Regions from separate parts of the Pseudomonas sp. FME51 genome, predicted to be linked through region 1. Evidence: predicted binding sites of a transcription regulator. Region 1 holds the regulator's gene; each other region holds the start of a gene.

What was found. Region 1 encodes LexA, which represses DNA repair genes until DNA is damaged. Its sites were predicted from a motif close to CTGTNTNNNNANACAG; they were not measured.
Region 2: the regulator LexA is predicted to act here: its motif matches at 1,598-1,613, upstream of recA (recombinase RecA).
Region 3: the regulator LexA is predicted to act here: its motif matches at 2,745-2,760, upstream of recN (DNA repair protein RecN).

What each region holds. Positions count from the first base shown of each region.
Region 1 is NZ_JABUYN010000006.1:12,136-17,072, forward strand. It holds gene INT39_RS11920 (TetR/AcrR family transcriptional regulator) at 1-515, opposite strand, end outside; gene lexA (transcriptional repressor LexA) at 690-1,301, shown strand; gene INT39_RS11930 (SulA-like leucine-rich domain-containing protein) at 1,313-1,828, shown strand; gene INT39_RS11935 (hypothetical protein) at 1,894-2,133, opposite strand; gene INT39_RS11940 (DUF6586 family protein) at 2,197-2,706, opposite strand; gene topA (type I DNA topoisomerase) at 2,718-4,937, opposite strand, start outside.
Region 2 is NZ_JABUYN010000005.1:193,305-198,241, reverse strand. It holds gene mutS (DNA mismatch repair protein MutS) at 1-885, opposite strand, end outside; gene INT39_RS11015 (CinA family protein) at 996-1,514, shown strand; gene recA (recombinase RecA) at 1,664-2,701, shown strand; gene INT39_RS11005 (regulatory protein RecX) at 2,718-3,164, shown strand; gene INT39_RS11000 (AraC family transcriptional regulator) at 3,222-4,241, shown strand; gene INT39_RS10995 (SDR family NAD(P)-dependent oxidoreductase) at 4,376-4,937, shown strand, end outside.
Region 3 is NZ_JABUYN010000015.1:29,132-34,068, forward strand. It holds gene INT39_RS19785 (RnfH family protein) at 1-6, shown strand, start outside; partial or broken gene INT39_RS19790 (outer membrane protein assembly factor BamE) at 80-481, opposite strand; gene fur (ferric iron uptake transcriptional regulator) at 576-980, shown strand; gene recN (DNA repair protein RecN) at 1,042-2,718, opposite strand; gene grpE (nucleotide exchange factor GrpE) at 2,904-3,485, shown strand; gene dnaK (molecular chaperone DnaK) at 3,578-4,937, shown strand, end outside.

The DNA of each region.
Region 1 (4,937 bases):
GACAAGGTAAAGGCAGCGCTGCCCAGCATGAAGTGAACCCGCCAGAACAATACATCGACCGGCAGCTCCGGTGAGCTGTGCACCACCAACCCCATATAGCGCCTGAACACCTTGCCATAGACCTCGCCGAGGTACTTACGAAGATGCCCCTGGCTCTGGCTGAATGCCAGACCCAACAGGCGCATGAAGGTGGACAGATCATGTCCGCTGCGTGGTTTCACCGCCAACACCAGGCGCACCAGCATGTCCAGCAGCGACTCCAGGCCCAGCTCGGGGCTGCCGGCCTGCTCATTGCGATCGAGTTCCTGCTCCAGGCTGCTGACAAAGGGATCGAGAAAGCGGGTGAACACGGCCTGGATCAGCGACTTCTTGGAGCCGAAATGATAGTTCACCGCAGCCAGGTTGACTCCCGCCTTGCTGGTGATCAGGCGCAACGAGGTTTCGGCAAAACCTTTCTCGGCAAATAACTGCTCCGCAGCATCGAGGATGCGCTCAACTGTTTCAGACTGGGCCACTGACTACTCCGACGCTTGGGGTCATATGTTTGAAACATACGTTTCAAACGACATCACTGTCAACTCTGTCATTTCACCACAGCCGTACCCTGCTGCAAATACGGAAACGAACTTGCCCTCCCCCCCGAACTGTATATAATCACAGGGACTGTATAAAAACACAGGCTATAAGAAATGCAAAAACTGACGGCACGGCAACAGCAGGTACTGGATTTTATCAAAGCGCACATGAGCAGCAATGGTTATCCGCCTACACGCGTTGATATCGCCAAGGAACTGGGCTTTCGTTCCCCCAACGCGGCAGAAGATCACCTGAAGGCACTTGCACGAAAAGGCGCCATTGAAATGATTCCAGGAGCCTCCCGCGGTATTCGCCTGCCCGCCGACAGCGATATGCAGGCAGCCGAAGATGCACTGCCGATCATCGGTCAGGTGGCGGCTGGCGCCCCCATCCTGGCAGTGGAAAACATCGAAGATCATTGCCGTATCAACCCCTCTTTCTTCAGCCCACGCGCCGACTATCTGCTGCGCGTACGCGGCATGAGCATGAAGGACATCGGCATTTTTGATGGCGACCTGTTGGCAGTGCATCGTACCAGCGAAGCCAGAAATGGCCAGGTGGTAGTCGCTCGGATTGGCGATGAAGTGACGGTCAAGCGCTTCCACAAACAGGGACGCAAGGTATCACTGATTGCAGAGAACCCTGATTTCGCACCCATCGAAGTGGATCTGCGCGAACAGGAACTGATCATCGAAGGGTTGAGCGTGGGTGTTATACGCCACTGAAGGAGCAGGCCATGCAGTATGCGCGAAATAGAAATTCAGCGGCACAGCCCGACTTATTGCATCACGCGCTGATGTCCTCGCGCCTGAAGGCGCAAAGCCTGACAACAGCCGCCATGCCCGACTGCGAGCCCGACAACGTCGGCTTCAGCGAAATCTGCCTGAATGGCGCACCGCGTCAATGCCTGCAATGGCTGGCGCCGGTACTGCGCGACCTCAGTCAGGCCAACATGCCAGGCTGGCTGACACTGATTGATCCGCCATTGCCGGTCAGCCAGAAGTGGTTGCGAGCAGCTGGACTGGACCCGCAGCGCATACTCATCATTCGCCCCACGCATGGCATGGACGTTGTGGATCTGTGTTGTGAGATTCTGCAACTGGGCCACAGCCATGCGGTAGTAAGCTGGCTACCGACCTCGCCTGGCATTGCTCATCGACTGGAAATGGCCGCGCGCTCAGGTCATTGCGCGAGCCTGAATATCCGCATGGGGAATGCAGAAGCCACTCCGGCACAACATGGCCGCCTGTAGTAGCTGTTCAGGATCTACCTGGAGATGGTAGCCGGGCTGGACTGCCCGGCTCTATCAGGGGGCGCTCAGTGCAACACGCGATGCTCGTCAAAATCCAGATCCGGATCTTCTTCCATGATCTGACCCGCCATCTGCATGCCAGCACCGATCATCGCCTTGGCCACTTCCACGTAGTTGCCCTGCAGGAAATCCCTGGCTTCCTCGGAGAACTCAATGGTCAACAACGGCTTGCCCTCCTCGTCCGGACGGCGCAAGGCAACCGTACCGTCGGCAAGCTCTATGATCTCGAGAAAGGGTGAAGGCATTTTTGTCTCCTGTCAGTCAAGCGGCGCAGTGTACCACAGTGACAGTTCCAGCCCGAGCGCTGCTCACCATTCCCGCATGCTTTCCCGGTAGCGGTCGAGCAGTTTCGACAGCACCTCAATCGCTACGCGCGCCTCAGCCAAACCCCATTCACCACCAGCAGCTGCTGTGCTGGCAATCAGGGTGCCGGCCTTGAGCGGCTCAGTCACAGCAGCGCCTGGCGGCGCATGTAATTGGCGCCATGCCAGTAACATACCCGCAAGCCAACTGCTGCTGTCGCCGCTTTGCAGTGCCAGCTCGCTCAGCTCGGGACTGAGAAACTCGCCATCGCCGATGGCACTCAGCATTTGTTCAACCGTGCTCGTATCCCAGGGCGCCAGGTTATAACGCCCGGACACTTCAACGATCAGCGACTGCGTCGCGCGATAGGCGTGGAACAGGGTGTGTTCCCGGTGATAACGGGCCATGGTCACGGCGTCCAGCGCCGTGGAGGCGCTGGACGCCTCCCAGGACGCCAGCGCCAGCCGAGCGAAGGTCAGCGCTTGGTTGGTGCGGATATAGGCTTCATTTGCCATGCGGGCGTCGCTCAGCTTTTAGTCTTGGCCTTGCCCTTGCGTGCGTCATCGATATTCCATTTCTTGCCATCGTGGAATGCTCGCCAGCCGCTGGGCTTACCTTCAATTTCGCTCTGCACATACTGCTCCTTGCTCTTGCGACTGTAACGAATCACCGTCGGGTTGCCGTCCGGATCAGCAACCGGCGCATCCAGCAGGAAGTGGTATTTGGGGTCAATGGCATCGCGATGCGACAACAGCTCCTTGACCAGTGGCGCACGGGTCTCCCGGTTTTTCGGGAACTGGCTGGCAGCCAGGAACAGTCCGGACGCGCCATCACGCAGCACATAGACATCATCCACCTTGTCGCAGCGCAGCTCCGGCATCAATACCGGATCCATCTTCGGCGGCGCCGCTTCACCACTCTTCAGCAGCTTGCGGGTGTTCTTGCAAGCACTGTTGGTACAGCCGAAGTACTTGCCGAAACGGCCCGTCTTGAGCTGCATCTCACTGCCACATTTGTCACATTCAATCACCGGACCGTCGTAGCCCTTGATCTTGAACTGTCCCTGCTCGACTTCGAAACCGCTGCAGTCCGGATTGTTACCGCACACATGCAGCTTGCGCTGTTCGTCAACCAGATAGCTGTCCATTGCGGTGGAGCAGATCGGGCACCGGCGCTTGGCACGCAGAATGCGCGACTCACCTTCATCATCATCCGCTGCCACTTCGTTACCAGGCACCAGATTCACCGTGGACTTGCAACGCTCCTTGGGCGGCAGAGCATAGCCCGAGCATCCCAGGAAAACGCCGGTGGAGGCGGTGCGGATCATCATCGGGCGACCGCATTCAACACAGGGAATATCTGTTGGTGTCGGCAGATTGCTACGCATACCCTGCCCCGGCTCCGCGGCACTGGCCGCCTTGAGCTTGAGACTGAAATCCGCGTAGAACTTATCCAGCACCTTCTTCCATACCACCTCACCATGAGCAACATCATCGAGCGACTCTTCCATGCGCGCAGTGAAGCTGTAATCCATCAGGTTGGGGAAGCTTTCATTCAGCCGCTCAATGACAATATCGCCCATCTTTTCGGCATAGAAACGCCGATTGTTCAGCGCAACGTAGCCGCGCTCCTGGATGGTGGAGATGATCGACGCGTAGGTGGAAGGACGGCCGATACCGCGCTTCTCCAGCTCCTTGACCAGGCTCGCCTCGGAATAGCGCGCCGGCGGCTTGGTAAAGTGCTGCTTGGGATCCAGCTTGACCAGCTCCAGGACATTGTCGACCTGCATGTCAGGCAGCACTTCGTCCTCGCCACCCTTGCCCAGCGGCGGCAACACTTTGGTGAAGCCGTCAAACTGCAGAATACGCCCACGCGCACGCAGCTCGAAATCGCCAGACTGCACTGTGATGGTGGTCGACAGGTACTTGGCCGGTGGCATCTGACATGCCACAAACTGGCGCCAGATCAGCTCATACAGACGCTCGGCATCGCGCTCCATACCCTTGAGCTCGGTGGATTTGAGCTTCGCATCGGAAGGACGAATAGCTTCGTGAGCTTCTTGGGCATTGGCTTTGCTGCCATAGACGTTTGGCGTTTCAGGCAGATACTGCGTGCCAAAGCTCTTTTCAATATATTCCCGCGCCATGTTGACGGCGTCGGCCGACAGAAAAGTCGAGTCGGTCCGCATGTAGGTGATATAGCCAGCCTCATACAATCGCTGAGCCATCATCATGGTCTTCTTCACGCTGAAGCCCAGGCGCGTACTCGCAGCCTGCTGCAGCGTGGAGGTAATGAAGGGTGCGCCAGGCTTGGTGCTGGTTGGCCGCGCATCACGCTTGACCACCTTGTAGCCGGCACCTTGCAGCTGCTCCAGCGCCTTGTCGGTCTGCTGCTTGTTCAGCGGGCGGAAGGTCTCGCCATTTTCCTTGACCACCTCAAAGCGCACGGACTCGCTTTTCGGGGTATTCAGGTTGGCATGAACTTCCCAGAACTCTTCTGGAATGAATGCACGGATCTCGCGCTCACGATCGACGATCAATTTAACCGCAACCGATTGTACCCGTCCGGCAGACAATCCACGGGCAACCTTCTGCCACAGCAGCGGTGACACCATGTAGCCCACGACACGGTCCAGAAAGCGACGCGCCTGTTGCGCATTGACCCGGTTCATGTCCAGCTCGCCCGGTTTGGCGAAAGCTTCCTGAATGGCCTTCTTGGTAATCTCGTTGAACACCACCCGGCGGTA
Region 2 (4,937 bases), on a different contig from region 1:
CAGCACGTCGAGCAGGGTATTGTCCCGGCCTCCACCCAGATTGCTGTCGATTTCCAGATTGCGGCGGCTGGCGCTGTCGATGACGACACTGTCTTCAAAGCGCTCTTGGGCAATGCCGCGAAGGTGGGGCAGGGCAGTGCGCTGGGTTTCCTTGGCGTAGCACAGCAGAGCGCCCGCAGCGCCCAGGCCCAGTTTCAGGTCGGCGCAGCCGAAACCGACCAGATCCTTGGTGCCGAACTGCTGGGTCAGCGCTTTGTGAGCGCTGTCCTGATCAAAATCCCAGGGCGCTCGGCGGCGTACCGAGCGACGGCGTTCGATAGGCGTATTGGCTTCCCAGTCGTCGGGGATAAGCAGCTCGGCGGGGGCCAGGCGCTCAAGTTCGCCGAGCAGTGTTTCCCAGCCGGCAAGTTCCATGGCAGTGAAACGTCCACTGTTGATATCCAGGGTGGCCAGACCGAAGCCGCGCTCGCTGCCTACCAGCGCTGCCAGCAGGTTGTCCCGGCGTTCATCCAGCAGGGCTTCATCACTGACCGTGCCCGGTGTCAGGATGCGTACCACCTGACGTTCGACCGGCCCTTTGCTGGTAGCGGGGTCGCCGATCTGTTCGCAGATGACGACCGACTCGCCCAGCTTGACCAGCTTGGCCAGATAGCCTTCGGCGGCATGAAACGGAATGCCGGCCATGGGAATGGGCTGCCCGGCAGAATTGCCGCGGGCGGTCAGGGTGATGTCCAGCAGGCGCGCGGCTTTTTTTGCATCATCATGGAACAACTCATAGAAGTCGCCCATCCGATAGAACAGCAGCTGATCGGGATGCTGCTGTTTGATGCCGAAATATTGCTGCATCATCGGGGTGTGGGTAACGGGTTTTTCGGCGCGGCTCATGGGACTTCCTGATCGACAGTTCTGGTTGGTGCAAGAAAGGGGCATAGTCTAACAAAGCGGTGCCGTCTTTTAAGTGCAAGTTTGAACGCAAGATACTGAAGGAGATGCAAATGTCGCAATATGACCCATTGATCGATGCTGCTGCGGCCCGTCTGGGCAATGCTCTGCGCCAGTTGGGATTGCGGGTGACTACCGCCGAGTCCTGTACCGGTGGCGGGATTGCCGAGGCGATTACCCGCGTCAGCGGCAGCTCCGGCTGGTTTGATACCGGTTTTGTCACCTACGCCAATCACAGCAAGGTGCGCTGGGTAGGGGTGAGCGAGGAGGATCTGGCGCAATTTGGTGCGGTCAGTGAGCCGGTGGTACGGGCCATGGCCGAGGGTGCACTGGAGGCGGCCGACGCGGATCTGGCTGTCGCGGTCAGTGGCATCGCCGGGCCGGATGGCGGAACGCCGGACAAGCCGGTCGGTACGATCTGGTTTGCCTGGGCCGTACGCGACCAGGGGACCATCAGCCAATGCCGGCGTATCCAGGGCAATCGGCGTGACGTACGCGCGCAGACAGTACTGCACGGCATGCAGGGGTTGATTACCGAGCTGGAGAAGCTGGCGGCGAGTCGTTCGGTCTGAAGCAAAGCTTCCTGACGTTTGCAGATCAACGCACAGTCTGGCTGAAAAGGGGTAGGCGGGGCAGGACAACTGTGGAATAATCACTGACCATATATACAGTATTCATTTCCCCGGGACGTTCGCGTACCCGCCATACCAGAGGATGCACAATGGACGACAACAAAAAGAAGGCGCTATCGGCGGCTTTGAGTCAGATTGAACGTCAGTTTGGCAAGGGCGCGGTGATGCGCATGGGCGATCAGGAGCGTCAGGCGATTCCGTCGATCTCCACCGGCTCACTGGGTTTGGATATTGCCCTGGGTCTGGGCGGCCTGCCCAAGGGCCGGATCGTCGAGATCTACGGTCCGGAATCATCCGGTAAGACCACGTTGACCTTGTCAGTTATTGCCCAGGCGCAGAAAAACGGCGCCACCTGCGCCTTCGTTGATGCCGAGCATGCACTGGATCCGCAGTATGCCGAGAAGCTGGGCGTCAAGGTTGATGATCTGTTGGTGTCCCAGCCAGATACCGGTGAGCAGGCGCTGGAGATCACCGACATGCTGGTGCGCTCCAACGCAGTTGACGTGATCATCGTCGACTCCGTGGCGGCGCTGGTGCCCAAGGCCGAAATTGAAGGCGACATGGGCGACCACCACGTCGGCGTGCAGGCACGTCTGATGTCACAGGCGCTGCGCAAGATCACCGGTAACATCAAAAACGCCAATTGCCTGGTTATCTTCATCAACCAGATCCGTATGAAGATCGGCGTGATGTTTGGCAACCCGGAAACTACTACCGGCGGTAACGCACTGAAGTTTTATTCCTCTGTACGTCTGGACATTCGCCGCACCGGTGCGGTGAAAGACGGCGATGAGGTGATTGGCAGCGAAACCCGCGTCAAGGTAGTGAAGAACAAGGTTGCACCGCCGTTCCGTCAGGCCGAATTCCAGATCCTGTACGGCACGGGTATCTACCACAACGCCGAGATCATTGATCTGGGTGTGCAGATCGGCGAGATCGAAAAGTCCGGTGCCTGGTACAGCTACAAGGGCAATAAGGTTGGGCAGGGCAAGGCCAATGCAGCCAAGTTCCTGGCAGAAAACCCGCAGATTGCCGAGGAGATTGAAAAGACCATCCGCGACAAACTGCTGCCCAAGCCCAACAGCAAGACGGCCGCAGTCGAAGAAAACGCTGATCTCGACGGTTGATAGCGGTAACTGACTCGTGTTTGGCAAACTGCATCTGGAAACGCCCGCAGCCATACGCCGGTCAGCACTGGATCTGCTGGCCCGGCGTGAACACAGCTACACGGAGATGTTGCGCAAGCTGCGTCAGCGTGGAGCGGTGACCGAGATGGCGGAAGTCGAGCTGGATCGGCTGCAGGAAGATGGGTTGCTCAGCGATGAGCGTTTCTGTGAAGCTTATGTCTATTCACGCAGTCAGCGCGGCTATGGCCCGGTTCGTCTGCGCGAAGAGCTGCGCCAGCGCGGTGTGGCGGAGCGGCTGATTGATGATGTGCTGCAGGATGCGGCCTGGGATTGGGCCACCTTGGCGCAGGTGGCTTTTGCCAAACGCTTCCCTGAAGGTCAGGCCAGGGAGCTGAAGGAGCGGGTGAAGCAGCAGCGTTTCATGCAATACCGCGGCTTCGGTGGTTATTTCCAGGATAGTTGATTCATTCGATCGCACAGCAGACGGTGTTTTTCGTAAAGCAGCGGAGTGGGAGCCGTTATGACGGCAGGGCATAAAGACACCATTTCGGTTTGTCTGGTAAGGGAAGCCCTGCTGGGATTCACCCACGCCGGGCCGGATACCGGTTCGCTGCTGGAGAATCTCGGTCTGCCCAACCTGCCGCTGGATGATCCCGATCAGCGCGTACCGGTTGAACTGTACAGCCAGCTCTGGCTTGGATTGGCCGCAGCCCATGATGATGAGTTCTTCGCCATGGCTACACGCCCCCTGCGGCTGGGTAGCTTTAATTTCCTCTGCCGTTCGGCGACCACCCAGCCGACGGTGGAGCAGGCACTGATCCAGATCGTCAACTTTCTCGGGCTGATGCTTGGCAACTTCAATGGCCGGGTGGTACGCAGCAGAAGTCTGGCAGAAATCGTTCTGCAAGAGGACGGTCAGACACCTCAACGTCCCTTCGCCTATTTTACCTATTGGATGATAGTGCACGGCCTGGCCTGCTGGCTGGCCGGGCGGCGCATTCCTCTGCTGGCGGTCGAGCTGCGTTGCGAGGAGCCGGATTATATTCGCGACTATCAGGTCATGTTCTCCGGTAACCTGCGCTTTTCACGCCCCAGCACCCGTATCATCTTCGCCGCCGAGGCGCTGGACCTGCCGGTGCGTCGGACCCTGGCCGAGGTGCCCGGTTTTCTCGCCGAGGCGCCGGCCAATATTCTGGTGCGCTATCGGGATCCCACCAGCCTGACCAGCCAGATCCGTCGGCATCTGCGCCAGCTTGATCCAGCATTGTGGCCAACCAGTGAATCCCTGGCACACTCTCTGTGCATGTCCCCGTCCACCTTGCGCCGCCGGTTGGTAGCGGAAGGACTGCAATACCAAGCGATCAAGGACGGTATTCGTGAGGAGCAGGCCACCCGGTGGCTGGCAGATCCCTTGATCAGTTACGCAGATATCACCGAGCGGCTCGGCTTTGCCGATATCAGCGCCTTCTACAAAGCCTTCCGCAAATGGACCGGGACCAACCCCGGGCATTATCGCCAGTTGATTCTTGGTGATGGCTGAATACCTGCAACAAAGTGTCCAAAACAGTCAGGCAGGTTGAAGCAATGGAACATTGCCCGTGCTGCCGACAGCGTACCAGAATGCCTGCATGACAAAGATTAAGGGGCGGTCCATCCCCCCTGCCAGGAGCTTGCATGCAGTTGAACAACAGAACCTTCTTGATTACCGGTGGCGCCTCGGGTCTGGGCGCAGCGGCGGCCAGCATGTTGATCGAGGCGGGTGCCAGTGTGGCGCTGGTCGATCTCAACACGGCTGCTCTGCAACAGTACGTCAGTGAACTGGGTGATCGCGCCCGTGCGTACACCGCCGATATCGCCGACGAGCAGCAGGCCGCTGACGCGGTGGCGGCGGCCCGGCAGGATTTCGGCCAACTGCATGGCCTGATCAACTGCGCCGGGATTGCCCCTGGTGAAAAGATTCTCGGGCGTAACGGTCCGCATGGTCTGGCCAGTTTTGACCGGGCGCTGCGGGTCAACTTGCTGGGCACTTTCAATATGCTGCGACTGGCTGCCGAGGTAATGGCCGAGGGTGAGCCGAACGAGCAGGGTGAGCGCGGGGTGATCATCAATACCGCCTCGGTGGCGGCCTATGATGGCCAGATCGGGCAGGCCGCCTATGCCGCGTCCAAGGGTGGGGTGGTCAGCATGACCTTGCCGGCGGCGCGGGAGCTGGCGCGCCACGGCATCCGGGTGATGA
Region 3 (4,937 bases), on a different contig from region 1:
GATTGAGCCAGGCGAGATCGGGCGGAAGAGTCCGCCCAATGGCTTATTCGCCGGTGCCGAGAGGGGCGCCGAGGTCGACCGGATAGCTGCTCGCTGCCGGTTCGCTGTCGCTGCTGCCGCTCATGATGGCTTCATCACGGCTGGTGCCCGGAACGAAATCGCCGGCCAGGCCGACCAGCTGATCACCTTCAAAAATCAGGCTGACGCGTTCCTGTTCGCGGGGATTGTGTCCGGCCTGCATGCTGTACAGGTAATCCCAGCGATTGGGCTCGAAGGTGTCCTGTAGCAGCGGGGTGCCCATGATGAAGCGCACCTGCCGGGTGGTCATGCCGGGACGCAGCTGGTCAATCATTTCCTGGGTGACGACGTTGCCCTGCTGCACGTCGATCTTGTACACGCCCGGAAAGCCGCAGCCGCTGAGACTGGCGCCGGCGGCGCATAATACTAGGATACAAAGGATACGGTTCAGACTATTTGGCATCGCGTGGTAACATCCACTATCGAGAGTTGGCTGAATGGCCCTGAATCATACCCGACTGATCCCGCGCTGCGAAGCGTTGAGAGAGAAACTGACCATGGTTGAAAATCACGAACTCCGTAAAGCAGGGCTCAAGGTAACCCTGCCGCGCGTCAAGATCCTGCAGATGCTGGACAATACCGAAGACCGTCATATGAGTGCTGAGGATGTATACAAGGCGCTGATGGAGGCGGGTGAGGATGTCGGATTGGCTACCGTTTATCGGGTTCTCACCCAGTTCGAGACAGCTGGCCTGGTGGTGCGCCACAACTTCGATGGCGGCCATGCCGTGTTCGAGCTGGCAGATGGTGAGCATCACGACCACATGGTTTGTGTGGACACCGGTGAGGTGATCGAGTTTTTTGATGCCGAAATCGAGCGCCGGCAGAAAGAAATCGTCGAGGAGCACGGTTACGAGATGGTGGACCACAATCTCGTGTTGTACGTGAAAAAGAAAGTCTGAAATGACGGCAGGCCGGGCAACAGCCTGGCCTGCTTAAGCTGACGGGCAACCCGTCAGCCGATCATGGCTTATTGCCCGCCAGTTGTTTACGGGCGTGGGCCAGAGATTCCTCGGTAAGATCAACTCCTCCCAACATCCGCGCCACTTCATGCACTCGGCCTTCCTGATCCAGACGATCAATATAGGTGCGGGTAGAGTCGCGTTTCTGATCCTTGCGTACAAACAGGTGCTGATGCCCCTGTGCCGCCACCTGGGGCAGGTGGGTCACGGTCAGCACCTGGCCGCGCTCGCCCAGCTGTCGCAACAGTTTGCCAACGATCTCCGCGGTCGGCCCGCCAATCCCCACATCTACTTCGTCAAATACCAACGTCGGTACCCGTGAAGTCTGCGCGGTGATGACCTGAATGCCGAGACTGATACGTGATAGTTCGCCTCCGGAAGCGACCTTGGCCAGCGGCTTGGCCGGTTGTCCGGGGTTGGCACTGACCAGGAACTCGACATTTTCCAGGCCTTGCAGGGGATATTGGTCCAGCTTGAGCGGATGCAACTCCACCTTTATCTGTCCACCCGGCATACCCAGCTGCTTGATTTCTCCGGTGACTGCCTTGGCCAGGCGTGCTGCTGCCTTGCTGCGGGTGGCGGATAATTTATTTGCCAGCGTGTGAAAGTGTTCGCGATAGGCTTCGAGTTCATCTGCCAGGCGTTCCTTGTCGGCGCCGTGTTGCTGAATGTTTTCCAGCTCGTCGATCAGCTGTTGCTGCAGAGCGGGCAGCTGGTCAGCGTTGATACGATGCTTGCGTGCCAGATCATGAATCACGCCCAGCCGCTCTTCGACCTGTTGCTGGCGCTGGGGGTCGGCCTCAAAGTGGTCCAGATAGCGGGTCAACTCACCGACCGCTTCTTCCACCTGAATCTGTGCACCGGCCAGCAGACTGTGTGCTTCGTCCAGGCTACGGCCATGTTCTTTCAGGCCGCCCAGTCGGCTGAGGCTGGAGGTCAGTGCCTGCAGTACGCTGCCGCTGTCATTTTCGCTGCAGATATTGATGATCTGCTGGCATGACTGCATGATCAGCTCGGCGTTGGCCAGCTGGCGCTGTTCAGTTTCCAGCTGATTCAGTTCGCCATCCTGCAGGCTCAGGTTGTCGAGTTCTTCCAGCTGATAGCTGAGCAGCTGAACCCGGGCGTTCTGTTCGTCACTGGTTTCGCTGGCCTGTTTCAGTGCCTGTTCGGTCTGCCGGCAGCGCTGGGCAGCCAGTTGCACCTGGCGGGCGAGATCACCGGCGCCGGCATACTCGTCCAGCAGCCGGCGGTGGGTATCGGTTTTCAACAATGATTGGTGTTCGTGCTGGCTGTGGATATCGATCAGCATTTCGCCCAGTGCCTTGAGGTCCTGCTGGGGGCAGGGGCTGCCGTTGATATAGCCGCGTGAGCGACCTTCAGCGGTGACTACGCGGCGCAGGATGACCTGTGTTTCATCGTTGGCAAGATCGCGCTGGCTCAGCCATTGCACGGCCTCGGGAATATCGCTGATATCGAAGGTGGCGAGAATGTCCGCCTTGTCGGCGCCGGGGCGCACGGCGCCACTGTCAGCGCGATCGCCAAGGGCCAGCGACAGGGCATCGAGCATGATGGATTTGCCAGCCCCGGTTTCACCGGTGATGACCGACATGCCCCGCTCCAGTTCCAGCTCGAGATGATCGACAATCGCGTAATTGTTAACCGCCAGGTGCACCAGCATGGCGTCGTTCTCCGGAGTTTGTTGTTCTGGTTATTTATACAGTAGTGGTGTGCTGTTCTACAACCCCCTTTGCAACCTCTGAAAAAATGCACTTGAACCTGGAGAGTGAAGCCCCATATAGGGACCAGTAAAGATCAATCCGGCCTGCGGGCCGTGTCGCCTTTTTTGTCAGACAGGAGATATGCATGGTGGACGAACCGAGACAGGAGCTGCAGGACGACGACGCCGCAGCTGATCAGGCGCAGGGTACGGTCGCCGTAGAAGAAGATCTGGTAGCCCGGATTACCAGCCTGGAAGAGCAGCTGGCTGCGGCACAGGATCAGGCACTGCGTGCTGCTGCCGATGTGCAGAATGCCCGTCGCCGCGCTGAGCAGGAAGTGGAGAAGGCGCACAAGTTCGCTCTGGAACGTTTTGCCAATGACCTGTTGGCCGTGGTCGACAGCCTGGAGCGTGGCCTGGAGCTGTCCAGCGATGAAGATCCAGCCATCAAGCCGATGCGCGATGGCATGGAGCTGACCCTGAAGTTGTTCGGTGACACCCTGGCCCGCTATCAGGTGGTGGCGGTTGATCCGCATGGCGAGCCCTTCAATCCCGAGTTGCATCAGGCAATGACCATGGAAGAGCGCGACAACGTCGAGCCCAATACCGTGATCAAGGTATTCCAGAAGGGCTACACCATCAGCGGTCGCCTGTTGCGTCCGGCCATGGTGGTGGTCAGCAAAGCCGGTGTCGGCGGTGCTGCCGGATCGATTGACGAGAAGGCTTGAAATTGACTTTTTTTGACCCCATCTAGGGTTCATACACAGATTGAACAATGCCGCTGAACAATACGCGGCCAGCATATTTGGAGATACAGCACATGGGTAAAATTATCGGTATCGACCTGGGGACTACCAACTCCTGCGTCGCGGTCATGGAAAATGGCGTAGCCAAGGTTATCGAGAACGCCGAAGGCGGTCGCACCACACCGTCCATCGTTGCCTATACCAATGATGGCGAGACGCTGGTGGGTATGTCCGCCAAGCGTCAGTCGGTCACCAACCCGCAGAACACCCTGAACGCCGTCAAACGTCTGATTGGTCGTCGTTTCGACGAAGACGTCGTGCAGAAGGACATCAAGCTGGTGCCCTACAAGATCATCAAGGCCGACAACGGTGACGCCTGGGTGGAAGCCAAGGGCGAGAAAATGGCGCCGCCGCAGGTGTCAGCCGAAGTCCTGAAGAAGATGAAAAAGACCGCTGAAGATTACCTGGGCGAGCCGGTCACCGAGGCGGTGATTACGGTGCCTGCGTACTTCAACGACAGTCAGCGTCAGGCCACCAAGGACGCCGGCCGCATCGCCGGTTTGGACGTCAAACGCATCATCAACGAGCCGACCGCGGCAGCGCTGGCCTACGGTATGGACAAGGCCCGTGGCGACTCCACCATTGTGGTCTATGACCTGGGTGGTGGTACTTTCGACGTCTCGGTCATCGAGATTGCTGAAGTGGATGGCGAGCACCAGTTCGAAGTGTTGGCCACCAACGGCGACACCTTCCTGGGTGGTGAAGATTTCGACATGCGCCTGATCGACTATCTGGCGGATGAGTTCAAGAAGGAAAACGGCGTTGATCTGCACCACGATCCGCTGGCCCTGCAGCGTCTGAAAGAAGCTGCCGAAAAGGCCAAGATCGAGCTGTCCACCAGTCAGCAGACCGACGTCAACCTGCCGTACATCACGGCTGATGCCACCGGTCCCAAGCACCTGCAGGTCAAGGTGACCCGTGCGAAGCTGGAATCGCTGGTTGAAGAGCTGGTCAAGCGCAGCATCGAGCCGTGCCGTGTGGCCATGAAAGACGCTGGTCTGGATGTATCCGAGATCAATGAAGTGATCCTGGTCGGTGGTCAGACTCGCATGCCCCTGGTTCAGAAGACCGTTGCCGAGTTCTTCGGCAAGGAGCCGCGCAAGGACGTCAACCCGGATGAAGCCGTTGCCGTGGGTGCAGCGATTCAGGGTGCGGTACTGGCTGGTGACGTGAAGGACGTGCTGCTGCTGGACGTATCCCCGCTGTCGCTGGGTATCGAAACCATGGGTGGCGTGATGACGGCGCTGATCGAGAAGAACACCACCATCCCGACCAAGAAGTCGCAGGTGTTCTCGACCGCTGATGACAACCAGACTGCCGTGACCATTCACGTGCTGCAGGGTGAGCGTAAACAGGCGTCGCAGAACAAGTCAC